Pseudobacteriovorax antillogorgiicola: one gene and its partner. The protein of the gene in region 2 binds, or shares a complex with, the protein of the main gene of each other region. Links are inferred from orthologs where the notes say so. Each region holds a gene or a part of one and is shown on either strand. Other genes may lie near its edges.

The links.
Region 1: the proteins of metK (region 2) and groL are in contact, whole or in part, in a cryo-EM structure (PDB 8P4O), measured with the Escherichia coli proteins. The link is inferred for Pseudobacteriovorax antillogorgiicola from one-to-one orthologs.

Annotation. Positions count from the first base shown.
Region 1 is NZ_FWZT01000005.1:358,495-361,457, forward strand. The notes cover bases 7-2,895. They hold groL (chaperonin GroEL), read left to right. Parts: upstream 7-560; coding sequence 561-2,231; downstream 2,232-2,895. Other genes in these bases: groES (co-chaperone GroES), read left to right, coding at 236-523; B9N89_RS09345 (DUF2716 domain-containing protein), read left to right, coding at 2,417-2,895. Also shown: more of B9N89_RS09345, read left to right, coding at 2,896-2,911.
Region 2 is NZ_FWZT01000001.1:175,253-178,326, reverse strand. The notes cover bases 50-3,049. They hold metK (methionine adenosyltransferase), read left to right. Parts: upstream 50-967; coding sequence 968-2,131; downstream 2,132-3,049. Other genes in these bases: ruvA (Holliday junction branch migration protein RuvA), read left to right, coding at 2,803-3,049; B9N89_RS00880 (methyl-accepting chemotaxis protein), read left to right, coding at 2,221-2,799; truB (tRNA pseudouridine(55) synthase TruB), read left to right, coding at 50-971. Also shown: more of truB, read left to right, coding at 1-49; more of ruvA, read left to right, coding at 3,050-3,074. UniProt on the Escherichia coli protein: Catalyzes the formation of S-adenosylmethionine (AdoMet) from methionine and ATP.

The DNA of each region.
Region 1 (2,963 bases), on a different replicon or contig from region 2:
GGTTTTCCGACTCCAGACAAAAAACTTCAAAATTTTTTTTCACCTTCCCTTGACACGGAAAAAAGGATACTTAATTTTCATCCGTGTCCGAAATTGGTTGAAATGAGATCGTTTCAACAGTTCTATTTAAGGCCAAAAACTCAGATTTTATGGCGTAAGTAGTCTGTAAAACCGTATTTACGACTGAGTGTATGTAACGCAATTCAGTTTTGTTAAAGTTTATTGGAGGCATTTTATGAAGCTTAGGCCACTACAGGATCGAATCCTTGTTAAGCGTCTCGAGGCAGAGTCTAAGACTGCCAGTGGAATCATCATCCCAGACAACGCAAAAGAAAAACCGATGGAAGGCGAAGTTGTTGCAGTTGGCAACGGCAAAGTCTTGAACAACGGTGAAGTTGCAAAGCCCGACTTGAACGTTGGCGACAAGGTTCTTTTCAGCAAGTACGCTGGTTCTGAGGTTAAGTTGGAAGGTTCCGACCACTTGATCCTTAGAGAAGACGACATCCTTGGTGTTCTTGTTTAATCGTAAACTATAACAATTATGAGAGTAGGATTCATATATGACTGCTAAATCTATTAACTTCGGCGAAGATTCTCGCAAGAAGATTCTCAAAGGCGTTGACACTCTAGCAAATGCTGTAAAAGTGACTCTTGGCCCTAAAGGCCGTAATGTAGTAATCGACCGTTCTTTCGGTGCTCCTAACATCACAAAAGACGGTGTTTCTGTTGCCAAAGAAATCGAGCTAGAAGACAAGTTCGAAAACATGGGCGCTCAGATGGTTAAAGAAGTTGCTTCTAAAACTTCTGACAACGCTGGTGACGGAACCACAACTGCAACTGTTCTTGCTCAGGCGATCTACCGCGAAGGTGCGAAGCTAGTTGCTGCTGCTCACAACCCAATGGAACTTAAAAAAGGTATCGACCTCGCTGTTAAGTCACTTGTTGTTGAGCTAGACAATCTATCTCGCCAAATTGAAACTCGCGAAGAAGTTTCTCAGGTGGGTACTATCTCTGCAAACAACGACAAAGAAATCGGCGACATCCTTTCTGAAGCGATGGACAAAGTTGGTCGTGACGGTGTTATCACTGTTGACGAAGCTAAAGGTATGGAAACCACTCTTGAGTTCACCGAAGGGATGCAATTCGATCGTGGCTACCTATCACCATATTTCGTAACTGACGCTGAGCGCATGGAATGTGTTGCAGAAGAGGCTTTCGTTCTTATCCATGAGAAGAAAATCTCGAACATGAAAGATCTGCTTCCTATTCTAGAGCAAGTTGCTCAAACAAACCGTCCGTTCGTTATCATCGCTGAAGATGTTGACGGCGAAGCGCTTGCAACTCTTGTTGTAAACCGTCTCCGCGGAACTCTAAAAGTTGCTGCTGTTAAAGCTCCTGGCTTCGGCGACCGTCGCAAGGCGATGCTAGAAGATATCGCAACTCTAACTGGCGGTACTGTTATCAGCGAAGACGTAGGTCTTAAGCTTGAGACGATGACAATCGATCAGCTAGGGGAAGCGAAGCGTGTTTCTATCACTAAAGACAACACAACAATCGTCGACGGTGCTGGCGAAAAAGCTAACATCGACGCTCGCGTTGGCCAAATCCGCGCTGAAATCGAAAACACAACTTCAGACTACGACCGTGAAAAACTACAAGAGCGCCTTGCGAAACTTGTTGGTGGTGTAGCAGTTATCAAAGTTGGCGCTGCAACTGAAGTTGAAATGAAAGAGAAAAAAGCTCGCGTTGAAGATGCTCTAAACTCTACACGCGCTGCTGTTGAAGACGGCATCGTACCAGGCGGTGGCACTGCTCTTATTCGCTGTCAGCACGCTCTAGACAGCGTTACAGCAGAAGGCGAGCAGAAGTTCGGCGTTCAGATCATCCGTCGCGCTATCGAAGAACCTCTTCGTCAAATCGCATTCAACGCTGGCATCGAGCCTGCTGTTGTTGTTGATAAGATCAAGCAAGGAAAAGATGGCTTCGGCTTCAACGCTCTAACTGAAGTATACGAAGATCTTTACAAAGCTGGTGTCATCGACCCAACTAAAGTAACTAAGACTGCTCTAACTAATGCAGCTTCTGTTGCTAGTCTGCTTCTTACCACTGAAGCTATGATCGCTGATATGCCTGAGCCTGCTAATGCTGCTGGTAATGCTGCGGCTGCAGCTGCTGGCATGGGCGGCATGGGTGGTATGGGCGGCATGGGCGGCATGGGTGGAATGATGTAGGAACCGCGAAGTCATCCTGAACCTAGTAGGTGAAGGATCTCGTCGGGTTACATCCGCACTACATGTCATCCTGAGCCTTTTTGCGAAGGATCTCCGGAAATCGGTCAAAGATTTCCGGGCAAAAATGAAAAATGGAACCCGGATCACTTTTAGTGGTTCGGGTTTTTATCTTTTAAGGAAGTAATATGGGTAATACTGCTTGGGTTCCATTGAGTGATGAAGAAGATAAACAGGTTTGGAATAGGTTTAAGTCAGACTTCAAATTTAATCCATCCGTCGAGGAGTTTCCTGGGATAGTGGAGCCTCAAGAATCCGTCACCTATAGCTGGGATGTTTTCCAAAGCTTTACTAATGAAGAGTTACTGAAGTTAGCGAAAATCTTAGCTACTGATTCTGGTTGGATATATGGACTAGATTGGCAGCATGAATGTTTCCAGTTTTTTCCTGCGAAAGCCCAATTTGATGACCCCTGGAAGGTTTCCTTTCCTGATGGAGACTATGCTATCATCATCGATAAGAATCTAAAAAATGGATATTTTGGCCATCCCTGGGAGCAGACAATTTGCTTTTTCGGTGAGGCCTGCCTCGATTGGCTTGAACAGCAGACACTGGACAAAGAGTTGGTCATTCGATCTCACAGCAATTCCTCTTCATCATACAAAGACCGGTTAGACTACTGAAAATAAGGAAAGGAAGCCAAATTGCAAAAATATCTGAATAAGACTGCAACAG
Region 2 (3,074 bases):
TGGAAAAGAGGAAAAGTAGAAAGGCCTTCTCTGGCCTGCTTCTTGTAGAGAAACCATATGAAATGGTATCTAAAGATGTCTCGCGCTGGGTTCAAAGGCATTTTGGGCGGCAGAAGCTGGGCCACGTAGGGACACTTGATCCCCTAGCATCTGGAGTCTTACCGGTTGTATTTGGCAAAGCCACACGCCTCCAAGATTATCTCCTAGAAATGGATAAAAGTTACGAGTTTGATATTAAATTCGGACAAGCAACTGTGACACTCGACGTGGAGGGGGAGGTCTATGAAGAAATGCCTCATGACCACGTCAATGAGCTGGAGCTTCGTAAGATTGCTACGGGATTGGTAGGGGCTTTCCCACAAGTTCCTCCACTTTATTCAGCGGTCAAGTATGAGGGCAAACCCTTGTATGAGTATGCCCGAGCCGGGCGTGGTGATGAAGTTCCTCTTGAGCGATTCAAGAAAGATGTTGAAATCCATGGCTTAGAGCTATTAAAGTTCGAGGAAGACACAGCAACATTTAGTGTTTCTTGCTCAAAAGGTACCTACGTTAGGGTTATAGCCGACACCATTGCTCGAAATGCAGGAACTTGCGGTCATGTGACAAGACTTGTACGCACGAAGGCGGCAGGGTTTGCTTTGGAGCAATGCTATAGCTTAGAATTTTTGACCGAGAACTTGGATCGATTCGAGGAATTCTTGATCCCCTTAGGGAAAATTCCTCTCCAACTTCCTAAATGGCAAGCTGTTGATGACGATTTGGTGAGGCGTCTTAAAATGGGGCAGACCATGCATGTGGATATGCGTTTTTTTGAAGACGGCCTTGAGCAAATGGGGGACCGTAGGGTCCGTATACATTCTATTGACCGAATGCTCCTTTTAGATAAGGATAGTAGGTCTTTTGGTATTGGTAGCGCCAGCATCCTAAATTCAGGGCGTATGGCCGTTCAAATGAGGAGAGGGCTCTCATGACCAGCGAAAATAAAAACTATCTATTTACTTCTGAATCCGTGAGTGAAGGCCATCCAGATAAAGTTGCAGACCAGATTAGTGACGCGATTCTTGATGCGCTCCTAGAGCAAGACAAGCATTCTCGTGTAGCTGTTGAGACCCTTGTCAAAACAGGGCTTGTGGTGATCGCTGGTGAAGTTACAACTAAAGCCGTTGTAGATTATGCCGCTATCGCCCGTAAGGTTATCGAAGAAATCGGTTACAACGATGGTTCTCTTGGCTTTGATGCTAAAAGCTGCGGTGTGATTACGGCTCTTGATCAGCAGTCTCCCGATATTTCTATGGGTGTTACAGCAGGAGAAGGCTTACATGAAGAGCAAGGTGCCGGTGACCAGGGTATGATGTTTGGTTACGCTAGTAACGAAACCCCTGAGTTCATGCCAGCCACTATCAGCTATGCGCATAGACTCCTACAAAAGCTTTCCGAGCATCGCCAAGCAAAAACCGTTGACTACTTGCGACCTGATGCGAAGAGCCAGGTGACCGCTGAATATAAGGATGGCAAGCTTGCGCGAATTGACGCTGTTGTAATCTCTACTCAGCACACAGAAGATGTTGAGCATGCTGAGCTTAAGCAGTTCGTTATTGAGCAAGTGATTAAAAAAGTCGTTCCTGCTGAGTTGCTGGATGATCAAACCAAGTATCATATCAACCCAACGGGCCGGTTCGTGATTGGTGGACCTCAGGGTGACTGTGGTTTGACGGGTCGTAAGATCATCGTCGATACCTACGGCGGCCACGGTGCCCATGGTGGGGGTGCATTCTCTGGAAAAGATCCCACTAAAGTGGATCGCTCTGCGGCTTACATGGGGCGTTACATCGCCAAGAATATTGTTGCGGCAGGTCTTGCAGATAACTGCCTCGTGCAGTTGGCCTATGCGATTGGTGTTCCAGATCCAGTAAGTGTTTATGTGAATACCTACGGTACAGGTAAGGCTTCTGATCTAAAAATCGCAGAGGCGGTTCGTGAGTGCTTCAACTTAACTCCGAAGGGTATTGTAGAAACTTTCGACCTTCTTCGTCCTATCTACAAGCCATCGGCTTCTTACGGACACTTCGGTCGTGATCAGTTCCCTTGGGAAAAAACAGATAAGGTTGCTGCCCTGAAAAAGCTTGTATAAGCAGTCCGTAACCAGTTCAATTTCAAAGCTTAGGTTTCCCTGAGCTTTTTTTCTTTGCCCCAGGTGTCTGCCTCGATATACTGGTTCTTATGAATCAAACGAATGACCGAAAAAAACAAAAGCGGCTTTATCTGGTTAACCGTGACTTCCAGATGCGTTATGCAGGTGCGGCCGTAGTGGTAGGATTACTGTCGACCGCTCTAACGACGACGTTGATCTTATTTCCCCTTTATCAATTTGAAATCCTGAGAATTCCAAGGTTTCTACCGCTGCCTGTTATGGTGATTATGGGGATGGCTGCAGTCATCAATGTGGCGTTGGTTGGCTTGCTGGCAATTTTCATCACCCATAAGATTGCTGGACCCATGTATAGCTTAGTACGACATTTTCGAAGTGTTGAAGAAGGCGGGGTTTGGACGGGAAATATGAGACTGAGGGATGGAGATGATCTTCGTTACGTAGTGCGCAACTTCAACGGTATGATGGATGCTATCACCAGCCGTCTTCATGCTGATCTTGCGGTTTTGGATGAGATTAGCCAGGATATTCAGGGCAACGAGCTTAATGCTGAAGAAAAACTTGAAAAAACCCTCCAAGCTGTTAACGATCTGGGGTCGGATATTCGATCACGGCTGCCCAAAGGCGACGCGAACCCCATAGCGAGCTAGATTATGTATATTGAAAAACTTTCGGGAGTCTATGACACCCAGCTACCCACTGGCATTATCCTCAATGTCAATGGGGTTGGTTATGGCCTAGAAATGCCCTTGTCTTCTATGTGCGAACTCCCTCCACTAGGCAAGTCAGTTACACTTTGGACTTATACCTATGTGCGAGAAGATAGTATTAAGTTGTTTGGCTTTTTACGCTACGAAGATCGGGTGTCTTTCGAAGTGATGCTTAGCCTGAGTGGTGTTGGACCAAAAGTGGCTCTGGCAACGCT